2 regions of the Bacillus sp. JJ1562 genome follow, and region 1 is predicted to be linked to the other one. Evidence: riboswitches for the same ligand, from Rfam matches in the RefSeq annotation. Region 1 holds a riboswitch; the other holds the start of a gene.
The links. A riboswitch is a leader RNA that binds a small molecule or an ion and turns the genes downstream of it on or off. The one in region 1 is predicted to bind cobalamin.
Positions count from the first base shown of each region.

Region 2: another riboswitch for cobalamin. It lies ahead of V7097_RS05195 (ribonucleoside-diphosphate reductase subunit alpha); the one in region 1 lies ahead of V7097_RS12035 (DUF4430 domain-containing protein).

Region 1 is NZ_JBALOQ010000018.1:17,041-25,337, forward strand. Features, by position in the region: gene V7097_RS11995 (RecQ family ATP-dependent DNA helicase) at 1-105, opposite strand, end outside; gene V7097_RS12000 (helix-turn-helix domain-containing protein) at 102-1,172, opposite strand; gene V7097_RS12005 (ferredoxin) at 1,470-1,718, shown strand; gene V7097_RS12010 (histidinol-phosphatase) at 1,800-2,612, opposite strand; gene V7097_RS12015 (peptidoglycan DD-metalloendopeptidase family protein) at 2,687-3,385, opposite strand; gene V7097_RS12020 (hypothetical protein) at 3,526-4,749, opposite strand; gene sigX (RNA polymerase sigma factor SigX) at 4,721-5,272, opposite strand; gene V7097_RS12030 (ECF transporter S component) at 5,385-5,888, opposite strand; gene V7097_RS12035 (DUF4430 domain-containing protein) at 5,888-6,307, opposite strand; cobalamin riboswitch at 6,475-6,675, opposite strand; gene V7097_RS12040 (ATP-binding protein) at 7,031-8,297, opposite strand, start outside.
Region 2 is NZ_JBALOQ010000007.1:71,714-80,010, forward strand. Features, by position in the region: gene V7097_RS05175 (universal stress protein) at 1-412, shown strand, start outside; gene V7097_RS05180 (MFS transporter) at 599-1,729, shown strand; gene V7097_RS05185 (flavodoxin domain-containing protein) at 1,745-2,200, opposite strand; gene V7097_RS05190 (ribonucleotide-diphosphate reductase subunit beta) at 2,203-3,249, opposite strand; gene V7097_RS05195 (ribonucleoside-diphosphate reductase subunit alpha) at 3,265-5,553, opposite strand; cobalamin riboswitch at 5,834-6,029, opposite strand; gene V7097_RS05200 (GNAT family N-acetyltransferase) at 6,127-6,633, opposite strand; gene V7097_RS05205 (VOC family protein) at 6,798-7,208, shown strand; gene V7097_RS05210 (GNAT family N-acetyltransferase) at 7,246-7,785, opposite strand; gene V7097_RS05215 (5'-nucleotidase C-terminal domain-containing protein) at 7,944-8,297, opposite strand, start outside.

The DNA.
Region 1 (8,297 bases):
GGCAATGACGTCATGCCCTCTAAGAATATCTTCGATGATATCCTTTTGCCCTACCCGAAAGGTAGAATGATTAAATTTTCCTCTTAATATCGCCTCAAGATTCATGTTGTATCACCCATTCTTGCGAGGACTAGTCTAATTTCAAAATATGAAATGTCTGTTGACAATTTTTCCTTTAATGGTCTTAATTGTTTTGTTTGCATTGTCTGATAGGTTGATAAAATCAATTGTTGATGCTCGGGAGACACGAATGGATCAATTGAAAAATCAGGTTTTTGGTGTGTAACTTCTACAACATGATCTTCAATTGTATTCTGTTTCAAATTACGAATGACTGCAATTTCATCAATTGTTTTTCCCTGCATTAACATTTGGTAGGTTGTCTTCGTAGAAGCCGTTAATAACACATTTTTGTCTTGATTTGTCTTAGTCATCGATATAAGGATAGGAAACTTCTCACCATTTATTTCAAGTTGCTTAACAATTTTGTGCAAAGTATGTAGAAAGAGTATCTGGCACCATGTCTCATCTTCATTTAATAAGGAACTAATTTGCTCAATTGTATAGCCGATTCTTGTTGAACTTGTTAGTCTCATGACAAAAATCGTTGCTTCAAGTTCTGAAACCATTTCAAGGGATTTCAAAACCTCTTTATATAGGGAGTCTGCTAAAAAATATTTGTTTTTTCCGTTTTTCATTAGGAATTCCTTAACCCAATCAAAAACCGCTTCATCCTGTTGGATTGGAGTATATTGTTTTTTTTCTTCAATTAAATTCGACAAAACCTGTGTCAGGAGTGAAAGTCTACGCCAAAGCAATATCGATTGGTCATTGTATTTCCAGCCATTTAAATTGGCAGGAATCGATTTCTTTTTCTGTTCGTCAATTAAGACGGAATATCCACTTGCATTAACGATAAATTTATTACTTGATGGTGTTATTTCTTCTATCAGAAAAAGTTGAAGAAGCAACTTTATCTCTTTATTAAATTGTTCTCTATCTAACGGTTTAAGAATTCCGAAAAGTGGTGTGAGATTAAACAGATTTGCATCCCCGATTGTTTGAGAGGATTTTTTACCATTCAACAAGTGATAAATTCCATAAACTGTTCGTTCCCCATTCAGTTTATCGATGCATTTTAGAATCAATATTGAACGATAGGTAATATTCACCTTCATCTCCCCTCTCAATCGACAAATACATGGAAATTTGTCGATTGAATGTTACCTTTATTTTATCAAATAATAACGAAAAGTGGGATGTTTTCGTGTGGAAATATGAATATGCTTGTCAGAAAGGAAAAACCCTTTCCCAATAAGCAATCTCACATTATATTTTTATTGAAAAGTTTTGTGAACAGCTTTACAATGAGATATGAGGAAGCAGTTTCCATCCTTCGAGGAAGTGGGATGGGGAAATAATATAAATATATGTTTATACATGTAATGATTTCGGGAGGTTAAGTAGACATGGCAAAGTATACCATTGTTGACAAAGAAACTTGTATCGCTTGTGGTGCATGTGGTGCAGCTGCACCAGACATCTACGATTACGATGATGACGGTATTGCATTTGTAACACTTGATGATAACCAAGGAATTGTTGAAATTCCAGACATATTAGAAGAAGATATGATCGATGCATTCGAGGGCTGTCCAACTGATTCCATTAAAGTGGCAGACGAGCCATTTGATGGTGATGCATTAAAATTTGAATAGACTATTCAATATAAAGAGCCCTTTGCAAAAAGGGTTCTTTTTAAATGCAAAAAACAGGCTTAGGTAGCCTGTTTTTTGCATTTATCCTAGCGGAACTTCTTTTCGTTCCCCTTTTTCAAATGTCATCAGTGTTTTGTAACCTACACTTTTTGCTAAATCGATTGCTTGGTCAAAATCGGCACCTACATCTTGTGGACGATGTGCGTCTGAAGACAAGACAATTGGAATATTTTTATCAAAGCACATTTGGAGTAGTCGTGGATCTGGATAAAGCTTTCCGATAGGCTTTCGTAATCCAGCAGTACTTATTTCAACACAAGTTTTGGAATTCGCTAACGCTGTTGTTGCACGATCAAATTGATGCAAAAGGAATTCTTCGTCCTCAGGGATATACTTAAAAATTTTGACTAGATCAATATGTCCGATAATATCAAACAAGTTTGATTGCGCTAATGTAATTACCTGATCATAATATTTCGTATATGTATCATGTAAATCGCGTTTATCCCATTCTTCACGGAACTCCGCTAAGTCAATTCCAAAATCTCCTACCCAGTGAATCGAACCAATTACATAATCAAAATCATAGGATGAAATAAATTTTTCCATTTCAGCATGCTTTCCAGGTGTATAATCCATTTCAATCGACATTTTTACATCGATATTATTTTTCCATGCAAGCTTAAATAAATCCACATAATCCTTCATGTCATAATATCTCCTTGCATCAACCCAAGGATTACTAAGAATATCTTTAGTCTGATAAAAATGATAAGCATGCTCGGATATCCCAAAATGATTGATATTCTTGGCTTTCGCTTCATCAATAAACTTCATTAAATAGTCTAATTCAAGTGTACCAAGCTCTAAATGATTGTGATAATCAGTGCGCATATGAATCCCCCATAAAAGTTTTTATCATTATACATGAACAAACTTCTGATGGGAATGAAATAGCTTAAAATTATTTAGGTTTTTTCGACAATTAAGACCTGATTTGGAAAAATTAAATCACCTGATAACTGATTTAACTTTTTAATTTCTTCAACAGATAAGCCTACCTTATTTGCAATGACAGAAAGAGATTCTCCCTCTTTCACAGTGTAGGTTTCAAGCTTTTTTGAAACCTCAATCCCCTCTCTTTGCATAATGGCAGGAACAAGAATTTGTACGTCTGTCAGTAAGTAAAGAGGGTCAACAGCATTGTTTCGAGAAGAATTCCATTCCCCATTATGCACTTCAAAATGTAAATGTGGTCCTGTCGAATTTCCTGTACTCCCAATATGCCCAATTAACTGACCTTTTTCTACTTTTTCTCCTTCTTGAACACTACGTTTACTAAGATGTGCATAGACCGTTTCAAAACCATTTGGATGCTCAATAAAAATGACATGGCCATATGAGCCCTTAAAATCTGAACCTTTAACGATTCCTTCTTCAACCGCATATATGTGATCTCCAAGTGGGGCTGCGATATCTAAACCTTTATGATTTCCTTGTCTAGTTCCAAATGTATCAGTAATTCTACCTAAGACTGGCCATGCCCACTCCTCAGTTGCATTTGCTGGTAACTCCTGTGCATGGCCACTGTGAACATTGAAAAAAAATAAATCTACACAAATTGCCATTATGGTAAAAATAGAAATCCTTCTAACAATAAAAAGCATTTATATCCTCCTCAAAAATTGAACAATCCGTGCTATGAAGAATAACACCCTTTCATTATTTGAAAATTTTTCATAAATTATGTAAAAAAATGCATGCATATTTTTTAGACAAACAAAAAAAGAGACAACGGAGTGTCTCTTTAGTGTAATGGTAATGGATTTGGTGCAAGTGGGACTTGTGTTTGTTCTCCAAATTGTACATTTCCAATTTGATCGATTTTTCCGTAAAATGTAACTGAATCAAAATTAAATTCCTTAGCAGTTAGCATAATTGCATCTAACATTAAGATATAATTATCCGTATTCTCTAAAACAGCATCATTGCTGAAATGAACCTCTAAATTAGTACCATCTTCATTAATTTCTTTTATTTCAGATATTATAGTTGGATGTAGTAAATAATCGCCTTGATTTGTATCTATTTTCATAGCATCCAGCGCTTGTTCAACTGTCTCAAAATCTTCATATGATAGGGCTAAAAGTTTTTGACCCGATTCTTCATTAATAAAATATAAATAAGCTTTTTTTGTATCTTTTTCAACATCAATAAAATTCTCAGTTACACCTGTCTGCCCGATCATAATGCCTTGTTGATTATTTTGAAAAAGTTCAACATGCTGATAATCCTCGGACAGATATCGAAAAGAATTGATAGTATGTCTAAACCCATCAGATTGGGCAGTTGCGAAGGACCCTGTTTGAATCGTGTTATTTACGTCCACCCTTACAACTTTGGCTTGATCTTTCGTTTCAGTTTCTGAAAAATCCGCAAAATAGGACATCGGTATCTCATCAATTCCCCATCCCGAATTTTGCCGAATAAATTCATTTACCTGTGGAAGATTTTTTTGCCATTGTTCAACTACATCCTCACCATCAGATTCAACTATGATCGATACAATGGAAGGAAACATAACCCCTCCTAAATAAACACCATATGTTAAGAGAACTTCATTTTCCCCCACACTACTTACAGCATAGCTTTGGCTTGTTTTCTCCTCTTCAGAAAAAATACCTGCCTCATCATTTTGTTTTGGCTCTTCTTCTTCTTTTAATATGCTGACTGATTCATCATTTGAAGCCTCATTATCCATCGCACTACTGTTTTTTTCTCGCGACATTTCGGCAGAGTCAAGGCTTGAACTGTTCATATTATTTATAAAAGAAGGAGCTAAAATAAATAAAAGAAGCGCTGCTGCCATAGATGCAATGGTTGGAACAATCCAAACCTTTTTCTTTCGCTTATTCATTTTAAGGGTTATATTTTGATAAATCTCTTGTGGCTTGCGGTTGTCTTTTATTCCTGGCATTTGCGATAGCATCTGCTCTAGTTGTTCATCGCTCCACTCTGATTTTTTCATCATCTACACCCTCCTTTACACCAAATTCTTCCATATAGGTCTTTAAAACCTTAAGGGCTCTATGCTGAGTTGTTTTTACCTTACTTTCTGTCCATCCTAAAGCCACTGCAGTCTCAGCAATCGAAAGAGATTGGATATAACGTAATATTAGTACCATGCGTTGATCGGTTGTACAACGGTCCAAGCAGCGATACATCATCTGGACTTGCTCATTTTGTAATGCTATTTCTTCTGGGAGTGGAGCAAAATCTTTTATTTCTTTGCTACTCCAATCAAAGGAATCCATGATTCTTTGTTTCCAACCTTTTTGTTTTCGAAATGAATCAATTGCAACATGTCGTGCAATTGAAAAAAGCCATGTTTTTTCACTACTTTTTCCTTCGAATCTATCATATGATTTTAAAACTCTTATATAAACTTCCTGAACGAGATCTTCAGCCAGTTCACGATTTTTCACCATATAAAATAAGAAGGAAAAGACATCGTGATGATACTTTTCATATAGTTCCTCAAATAAGGAATCCATTTTGTAAATCCTCCCGTTCATTTCATTAGTCGAGTGTTTCCTAAAAAAAGTTACACTCCAAATATAGTATGTTTTCATAAAAAAAGGAAGAATATTTTGGTAATATTCTTCCTTACTTTGCGATTATTACATTTTTTAAGAAAAGTAGTCTTAAAATTGGATAAAGTATGAGAAAAAACACTCCATTTCCGATTGCATGACTCATGTCAAATGGTAGTCCAGCTATATAATAAGCGAGGAACTTACCAGAAAATAAATAAAGTGGAATTGAGATCACGAAGCCATATAGAAAACCACAAAACACAGCATAGATGGCTAGTACAACGACTGGAATTTGGTCGCGATACTTTCTTAATGAACCACTGATTAAACCAATAATCCCCCATGCAATGATTTGTCCAATTGTCCATAAGCCCATACCCATAACAAGATTTGATAATATCGCACTAAATACGGCAACGACCACACCGTAAATTGGTCCTAAAAACAAGCTTGTTATAATGATAATCGCAGTCGTGGGTTGTACATTCGGAAGGAATGTAAATATAATTCGACCTACAACCGACAAAGCGATTAGCATCGATAAAAGCGTTAGGTTTTTTACTGATAAATTCATTATTCCCACTTATGGAGGTCAAATTCGATCTTATCTTCTGGCTCTAATTTAAATTCATTCGCTCCTACCATTGCTTCTTCACCATTTACAGAATAAAACCAAGATGTTTTTTCTTCTTCACTGCCCGCAACTCCGTTAATGCTGGCAACAAATGCACCATCAAATTGTGTTTCGATTTCAAAGTTTTCCTGCATAACGTCCATAACGGTAACTTCTTTTCCTGCTTCAATCTCGATTTCTTTTTCTTCAATGATTTCTTCTCCGTTGTTTTTAGAAATCACAACAGTGACAATTTCAGCTTTTTCTTCTTTATTGATCTTTTCTGACGAGTTATTGTTTGATGTATCATTTGTAGGTTGGTCATTGCTGCATCCAAATAATAATCCCAATGATAGTAATGCAAATAATAATTTTTTCATGATCTAGTTCCCCTTTGTGTTAGATAGTTTGTGTATGTAAAAGTGCTTTAATCACTTGATACCAAAATAAAAAGCCCACCGTATCGGGTGAGCTTTGTTGATAATTTGGAAAAACAACAAAAAAGCATATAGCTTTATTGTTAATTCCTACACCCCGAAGAATTATTAAAAAACGAACGAATTAGGCAGGTCTACTGACTAAAGCTTCATTCTACTTTGAGTCCTTCCCATATGATGAACAACGTTTGCCATCCATTCATACAGTGGTTCTACTCATTTCGTCCACTTTTACAGTTGCGGGGGCAGTTCTGGATTTACACCAGATTCCCTATTAAGTCTTTAAGGATGTTCAAAAAGTGCGGTGAATATGACGCATCGAATTTCTTCGAACACTGCTCCAAGTACATGGTGAATAACTAGTTATGCGCTTGCGTCTACTAGTTTATTCTGGAAGTCAATTCCTCAGCGCAAGGCTGCAAGGGTGTTAACTCAAGCAGTTGCCTCGCTCCGGTACTCAAAGCTGCGCCGCCTTGAAATTCTCGGTCCTCTTCATCCTCCTTTTTGATCTTTCATTTAAAGTATGAGAACATCATCCTCTGACACCTATTATTCTGATTTTTGTTATTAAATTTTTATTAACATTCTTTATATTACAAGAAGAATTTTTCATTTACAAGAGAAATGTTTCTTATGGAACAAGAATCTTCGCCACGTTCTTTCAAATTACTCACTTTTTCGAGGGATTATGAATGTAAATGTCGTTCCTTCACCAAGCTTACTGTGGACGGAAATATTTCCATTGTGAGCACCAATAATGTTTTTTACAATAGCAAGTCCTAATCCAGTACCAGATTTCCCTCTCGTTCTAGCTTTGTCTGCCTTATAGAAGCGTTCAAATACAAACGGTAGATCTTCTTCAGGAATTCCAGATCCTGTATCCCTAATATCGACCTTAATAGATGTTTCTTGCCCTGTTACTTGAACCTCAACTCTACCATTTTCATCGGTATGTCTCATGGCGTTGTCAATCAAGTTTGTAAATACCTGCTCAATACGGTCAGTATCCATGTAAATTTGACCGATATCTTCTTCTTTTGTCGCAGTTAAGGTAATTAAATTTTCCTTAGCTAACCCTTGGAATTTTCGAATCACACGATTGATAAATGAATCAAAATCAACATTTTCTTTATTCAATGTAATATGACCTGATTGCATTCTAGCTATGTCTAACAATTCGTTGACAAGTCGTCCCATTCGAAGTGACTCATCGTAGATTACCTTTGTGATTTCTTTTCTCTCTTCTTCAGAGCTTGCAATATCATCCATAATCGCTTCACTATAGCCCTGTAGCATAGCAATCGGTGTTCTTAATTCGTGTGAAACATTTGCAATGAAGTCCTCACGTAGCTTGTCCAACCGTCTCTCTTCCGTCATATCACGAAGTACGGCAACTGCACCTCTTATATATGTCTGATTATAGAGTGGACTCATTAAAATAACCCATGTTCTTCCTTGAAGGCTAATTTCAATAAATTGCTCTTTTTCAAAGGAAACGGCACGTTGAAATAAATCCTTTACTTCTGGTGGAAGCTCTTCACCAACTTCCTGATACATGCCCTGCTGATAGTACCAAGCTTGAAGAAAGCGTTCAGCAGGTGGGTTTGTAACCAAAATCGTTCCATCACGATTTAACGTTATAACACCATCTGCCATACTATTTAAAATACTCGCAAGCTGCTCCTTCTCTTGATTAAGAGCATTCATATTATATTTTAACTGCCTTCCCATTTGGTTAAGTGCCAATCCTAAAGCACCAATTTCATCGTGAGTAAGAATAGGAACCTTCGTATCAAATTTTCCTCTGGCAACTTCTGTAGCCGCTTCCCTCATTTTACGTAAAGGAGCCGTAATTCGCGTCAATAAGAAAAAGGCAAAAACAGTTGTAAGTACAATCCCAATTCCAGCTGCTAATATGATGAATTGGGTTGTA
Region 2 (8,297 bases), on a different contig from region 1:
ACTAGTACCTGTTGATGGTTCTGCACAATCTATTAAGGCATTGCAATTCGCGTTAAAACAAGCTGTTGAAAATAGTTATGAAATCATTCTTCTAAATGTTCAACCAAGTTATAACACACCTAACATTAAACGCTTTGTTAAACAAGAACAAATCCGTGCATATCAAAGTGAAGAAAGTAAAGTTGCTTTTGAAAAAGCATTGGCTGAAACAAAGAACTTCTCTATTCCGGTGGAGACAAAATTAAGAACTGGTGATCCCGGGATAGAAATCTGTGCTGAAGCAAGAGAAAATCAGGCAACTCAAATCATAATGGGTTATAGAGGACTGGGTGCAATTAAAGGAACTGTCCTTGGAAGTGTAAGCTATAAGGTTTTACATGAGGCTCCATGCCCAGTAACAGTTGTTCCTTAAATATAGTTTTAGTAGATTAAGAGGGAATCTGAGAAGTTCCAGTATAATAAAACAGCGAGAAGACAACCAAAGCTATTTCCTCGCTGTTTTATTTGTTAAGAATCTCCTCATAATCGTTGTGACAGCTACCGGTTTTTTAACCAGACCACGTAGGTAAGCATATGTTACAAAAAGGTGGTGGTCTGGTTGAAGAGGTTATTTCTTGCCGCATTGTTCCTTATTTTTACGGGAGTATTTGTTGCTTCTAATATCTATACTTTTATTCCCATTTATCAAAGTATTTCGGATTCAATCCATATAACTGTTGAACAAGTAGTGGTTGGAGGGAGTATTTTTTCCTTTTCTTATGCGTGTGGGTTGCTATTCTTTGGACCTCTATCAGAGAAAATAGGGAGAAAAAAAGTCATTCTCCTTGGGTTAATCCTATCATTTCTTGCAACTGGATTAGTGGGATTTTCATTTAATGACAAATCACTTTATCTTTTTAGAAGTCTTCAAGGATTTGCCCTAGGGAGCTTTCCACCAGTTGCATTTACTTATATCTTTGACGTTTTTCCACTCCGACATCGTACTCTCGTGCTCGCTCTTATTAACTGTGGCTTCTTATTTGCAGGTATCCTTGGTCAACTTATTAGTTCGAGCATTACTTATTTTTATGGCTGGGAGTATGTTTTTTATGGCTTTGCAATTATGTATCTTGTCCTGTTTATGAGCGGATTGTTTTTCCTTCCAACTGTACCAGTTGCAAAACAAGAATGTGCTTCACTTTTTCAAGATCTTTGTAAAATTATCAAAAACCCTACATTAGTCACATGTTATATCATCACTTTTTCAATTTTGCTGACGTTTATTTCGTTCTATGATGGATTAGGTCAATACTTACAAGAAGAGTATTCGATTAATCAAAAGAAATTATTTAAAATAAGGGCTATCGGTCTCATTGGTGCATCTTTTTCATTGTTAACAGGGAAATTGGTAAGGCATTTTGGTGATCGTAGAACTTTATTACTTGGCCTCTGCCTTGTAGCTTTTAGTCTGATCAATCTACTTTTTATTAGAACACCTGTAATGGTCGCCATTGTGTCCATTCCTTTGGTTGCCGCTATTTCCCTCCTCTACCCCTCCCTTATTTCTATCATCGGTAAGCTTGGTGAACATGCAAGAGGCTCCGCTATTTCGCTATATTCATTTACTTTGATGACCGGAGGAAGTCTAGGAGCACTTCTTGCATCTGCATTAGACTTTTCGATTTTATTAGTAAGCCTTCTTGGACTATTTACTTTTAATATCGCTTTAAGTTTAAGATTAAAAATATAAAGAAACAGGGTAACACTAGACAGTGATACCCTGTAGACTATTTACTCGTTCCATTACAACCTCAACAAAGCGTTCAAACCGATGTTCATCTATACGTTGTGGCATCAATTCAACTTTTAAGGTTGCTGCTAAGTTTGAATGCACAAAAAGCATATCGCGAAATTCATCAACTGCCCCACAAAAATGGGGATAGCATTGGTCACCAGTGCCCAATACGCCTGTTACAATATCCTTTGTAGAACTGTTCTCAAAGGCACGATAAAGCTGAATCATTTCATGAGGAATATTCCCATTTCCCCATGTATAGGTTCCTATGATAATCGCATCAAATGATTCCATTTTATAAAAAGGAAAATATTCGACCTGATAGACATAGCACTCGCTTGTACACTTACTCAAATAATCGTGGACGATTTTCACTGCTTCCTCTGTATTCCCTGTGATCGATGTATACACAATTGCAACCTTCATAGTTATAGCTCATCAAACCCATTGGACCCGGATACTTTAGTATAGGTTCGTGACTTTTGTTCAAAGAAATCAGATTTAGTGTCATTCATCATTTCATCACTAAACACCTGAATCCACGGCATTGGGTTATCTTTCTCTTCATATAAATTTTGAAACCCAAGCTGCCGAAGCCTTTTGTTAGCAAGATATTCTACATATTCTTCAAATTCACGTAAATCAATTCCATCAATATCTTTTAAAATATAACGTGCCCACTCTTTTTCAAGCTCCACTGCTTGTCCAATCGACTTAAAGACATAATCCTTGTTTTCATCTGTATTTAGTTCCGGATTTTCTGATAAAAGGATTCGTACAAATTGAGCAATGAAATAAGCATGCTGCATCTCATCCCTTTGAATATAACTAATCATTGTACTTGTCTTCAGCATTTTTTGTTGTCTCGCAAGATTATAGAAAAAGGCGAAACCTGCATAAAAATAGATTCCTTCTAGATTAATCGAATTGATCGCCAGCTTAAACAAGTTTTCTGGTGTAGGAAGTTCCCTAAACCCCTCATAAGCCTCAAGGATTACCTGATTTCTTTTTCGAACAATCGGGTCGTCCTTCGCCTGATTAAATCGTTCCTTTTGTTCGTGGAATGGCACAAGTGAGCTTAAAATATAAGAATACGACTCATTATGTACTGCTTCCTGCTGTGATATAACCGCGAAAATGGCTTTAAAACTAGAGTCCGTTACATAATCCATTACCTGGTTCATTGTAGGTGTCTGCAAGCTATCTAAAGATGCGAGCTGAGTGTTTATTCGTAAAAACACATCTTTTTCAGTAGGGCTTAGTTGGTCCCATTGCTTGATATCATCCTGCATATTAATTTCTTGTGCCTTCCAAAAATTCGAAAGCAATGTTTGATAAAGTGTATACATTTGTGGATATGCAATATCATTCCAATTCAATAGTCCCGAGGTTTCCCCGTTAATAATTCCTGTTGATTTATTCGGAAACTCCGGATTAAATAATTTTATCTTTGTTAGTGATTGATTTATAGTCATTAGTTCGTTTCCCCCTTAACTGTGGCATAGTTCACATTCTTCAATTTCTGCTTGTGAGGTACTTCTGACATAATAAGTCGTTTTTAACCCTTGCTTCCAAGCTTCTAGATGGAGCTGCAAGAGATCCTTTGCTTTAATATCATGTCTGACATACAGATTAAAGCTAATGCCCTGATCAATATGACGCTGGCGTGCAGCATTTTGTCTTATACTCCAGATTTGATCAACTTCATGACGTGCTTTTCGGTAATACTCATAAGTCTTATGATCGATATCAGGAGCAGTTACTTTAAACTTAAAATTCTTTTTCTCCTCCGCATACTCAGCTGCGTAAATTGGATCAATCCCGTCGGTAGAGCCACCAATTTTAGCTGTCGATGAATTCGGAGCAATTGCCATGAGCCAGCCATTCCTTAATCCGTTCTGAGAAACCTTTGCTTTAAGCTTATTCCATCGCTCAGAAGCATACCTTCTTCGAGAAAAATAAGTTCCCGTATCCCACTCAGATCCTTTAAATTTCGGATAAGCTCCTTTTTCGTTAGCAAGCTCCATTGAGGATTGAATCGCATAATAAGCAATGTCCTCGTAGAGCTTATCTGCATATTGAACAGCCTCATCCGATTCCCAGTAAATTCCCTTTAACGCTAAAAGATGATGCCAGCCAAAAGTACCTAAGCCCACCGCACGGAACTTTTTATTTGTGATATCTGCTTGTTTGACCGAAATAGTATTTAAATCTACGACATTATCTAGCATTCTAACCTGGATGCGAATTAATCGTTCAAGTACATCCTTATGGACCGCCCTTGGTAGATTAATAGATGAAAGATTACAAACCACAAAATCACCAGGCTTTCGAATGATCACAATATTTCCTTCATCATCGATATATTCCTTCGTAATCCCTGTTGCTGACATATTTTGAGCAATTTCCGTGCATAAATTACTACAAAATATCGAAGTTCGTCCTTTTCCTAGAAGATGCTTGTTTGGATTTTGACGGTTTACTTCATCACGATAGAACATATACGGTGTCCCAGTTTCTAACTGTGCAATCATGATTCGCGCCATGACATCCATTGCTCGATAGGATTTACGTGGTAAAAGTGGATGATTGACGGCTTCCAAATATTTTTGAGTGAAGTATTTTTCATCTTCTTCGTCATAAAAATCTTCAAGACCTAACGGATTCCCGTTCTCATCCTTCCATACCATGATTTGCTTTACTTCATGTGGACAAAAGGTGTGCCACTCCCCATTGCTTCTTCCATTCTCATCTACCTCTTGTAGCTTTTTCATAAATAGATCTGGAACTGATACCCCTGTAAAAATATCATGGGCCTTCCGACGTTCGTCTCCGTTATTCGTTTTTAAATCTAGAAAACCATTCATCATATCTTTATGGAATAGATCGAGATAGATCGCAATTGCTCCTTGGCGTTGGCCTAATTGGTCAACACTAACTGCTGTATCATTGATTAGACGAATCCATGGAACTACACCGGAAGAATTCCCTTTAAATTTTTTAATGTCGGAGCCTAATGCGCGAACCTTACCATAATAGACCCCTATGCCTCCTCCATCTTTTGATAATCTAGCAATATCCCAGTTATTTAAATAAATACCATCAAGTGAGTCTTCAACTGTATCAATAAAACAAGAGGACAACTGGCCAAAGCTTTTGCCCGCATTTGATAGTGTTGGAGTTGCAACGGTCATATACAAATTACTCAATGCCCAGTAGGCTTCTTTGACGTACTCGAGCCTTACACCTCTTTTTTCATGTTGCATTAAAGTCATGGCTATCATCATGAAACGCTCCTGAGGAAGTTCATAAATATTACGTTCATAGTCTCTGGCAAGATAACGGTCGGCTAGTAAAAATAAACCTATATATGTAAATAGATGATCTTTAGCAGGGTCAATAAGCTTTCCGAGCTCAGCAATTTCGTCCTTTGTATAGGAGTCTAGTAGTTCAGTAGAGTAAATTCCTTTTGTTGTTAGTTCTTGGAGTAAATCATAAAAACTACCGTATTTTAACTTGCTATCATAGCTTCGATTTGTAGCAGCTTTTTCATAAAGTTCATTTAAATAGAGATGAGCCGCTAAGTATGTCCAGTTTGGCTGATCCATGGCAATTTTGTTTAAGGAATAAATTAGAGCATGTTGGTTCGCTTCAAATTCAGATAAATTTATTCCTTGTAGTTTGTTTCTTATTTCGGTTGTGTCGAGCTGATAGGTACTTTCTGCATAATCAAGCGAGCGTAGAACTGAATTCATTTCCTCATGTGTTGTGATATTCAATTTATTTCTCTCCCTTACAATTTTTTCGCTACTCAATCAAATGCGCCTTGGCGTATTTGCGCCCGATTTTTTTTCGAGCTTGCCCGAAAAATTCCCTTTGAAAAATCGTGGCATCCGCCGGAGGCTTTAATTTTATTTAGTGGGGGTTAAAACGCCCACTGAATAAAATTAAAAAATCCGCCCAATGAAATTGAGCGGATGAAACGATAACATCAAGAGAGCAAAAATAAAGAGCCCTACCTGTCGCCACCGTTTCATCTTCCCAATCCCCGAAGAAGGTGAAACATCATAAGAAAAGACAGGTCTCCTGACTTATGCATCACTCTACTTTGAACCCTTCCCATATAAGTACCTACTTGAAGTTAACTTATACAGTGGCCTGTTCATTTCGTCAGCATTTACAGTTGCGGGGGCAGTTCTGGATTTTCACCAGATTCCCTATTAAGCCCAATGGCATCTTTTTCTTAAGGTAAAACACAATATGTAGTTATATAACACAAAATCACATCAATATATGCTATTACATTTAATAATAAGTGACTACTCCACTTTTAGCAAGACAAATTTTGACAATTATTTCTCAAGAAATAATACCATATGCTCTTCGTCACGATACTGTCCGTTAAATTTGATAGCCTTTACTTCAACAGAAAATTTTTGAAATCCTAGTTTTTTATATAGTTCCTTTGCTGGTGTATTTTCTGCATCTACCGTTAAATAAAGTTGTTCGATGTCAGGCATATTTTTAGCCACTTTGATTGCTTCATTTAGCAAATCATTGGCAATTCCCCTTCCTCTTTTTTGATTATCAACATACATCGCTACGATATTAGCTTTATGCCTTATCTTTTGACGTGTTTCTCTGATTAATGTTACCATTCCAACTAAATTTTCTTCTTCGAATGCACCAAGCGTAAGTAACTCTTGAGATTGAAAGCTTTTCTTGTAATCTTCAATTGGATTTTCTTTCATTATTGCTTCTTCATACGTAACTAAAAAGCTTTCCGGATCCGTTGTTAATGCTTTTAATCGGAGCTTCCAATAGCCCTCGGCATCCTCTGGTATAAGCTTTCTGATCATCATAATTCCACCCCTTTTTCAGAACATTTGTTCTTGTGTTTTTCGTTTTATTTAATTATAATGGGACTTGAGGAAAAAATATACAAAAGTGTATGATTTCCTTAGGAATCAGAAATCATAGTGTATGGCTTTGGATAATAATTTTACAAAGGAGTGTTATGCGAATGAAAGGGCAAGCAACACCGTATTTAATGTTTAATGGAAATGCAAAGGAAGCTTTGGAATACTACAAGGAATTATTTGATGGTGAAATTTTGGATGTTCAAACATATGCCAAGGCGGGTTATGAGACTCAGGAGTGGGCGAATGACAGACTTATCCATGGTAAATTTAAAAAGAACGACTTCTTACTAATGGTGTCTGACGACTCTCCCGACCAAACAGTGAATTTCGGAAACAATATCTCCCTCGTAATCGAATTTGAAAGCGAGGAGGAAATTACTAAAACGTTTAATGATTTAAAGCAAACAGGAACAGTATTCATGGAATTGCAGGATACTTTCTGGGGTGCTAAATATGCAAAAGTGAAGGATCAATTCGGGATTATTTGGGATTTAAACTTTGAAAAACAGTAACTATGAAAATCCCCCCAACCTTCTGGGGGGATTGATATTATTCTTCCCACTCATGTTTTAGCAGACCATAGAAGTACATATCAAATCGTTTACCGTCTCGTTCAAGGAATTCCCTAGAAGTCCCCTCCCTGACAAAACCTAGCTTCTCATATAAGGCGATAGCTCTTTCATTGTATTGAAAAACGGTTAATTGGATTCTGTACAAATTTAACTCCTGAAAGGCAAAATCTAGCGCAAGCTGCATGGCCTCATTTCCGAGGCCCCGATTCCGATTACCATCACCACCGATTGCGATCGCAAGCCATGCATTTCGATGTGGCCAAATAATACTGTCAATATCCACAAAGCCAACTAATTTTTCAGTGGACAGCTCTTTAATACCAAACACGAATGCTTTTTCATTTTTCTGTTCGATCCATTCCTTGAAGTCTGACGGATGTTTTGGGAAGGATGGCAAAGTATCTAAATTTCTAAGAAACTCTTGATCTTCATACCAACTTACAATTGTAGAAACATCCTCATCTTTGAATCTTACAAGTTCAACCTTTTTTCCTTTTAGTAGTTTATACGTAATCATATGAATTACTCCTTAATTATCAACTCATTAAGTAATTCAACATCGCATATCTTTTTCCTTTTTTAACACATGTATTTCTCCATAATAAAAGCCATAGAAACAAGTTCTACGGCCTTTATCATTATTTATTGCTGTTTGACACAAGGTCATTGTTAGCTTTAGTTAAACTTATGGAATCCTTTACCTTCTGATTTGATTGTAAAATTATAAGCATCTAAAGCACCCTTACGATTGTCCTTTTGCACTTTAATTTCAATTTCACCATCAGGCAAGCTAGATGCAGGAGCTTGAAACTCACCTACATTATTTGAAACTACTAATGTTGCATTTGCTTCTTTAAGCTTCGTAACTGCTTCAGAACTCAATGATACAAAAATTGTATTATTCTTTTCAGGAACTTCAACTCTAACAGTAGCTCCATCTGTTAAATCACCCAAATCATTTGAAGTTACTACATATTTGTTTCCTCTCTCTACCTCTGGAGTAACAACGACGATTTGTGGTTCTTCTGG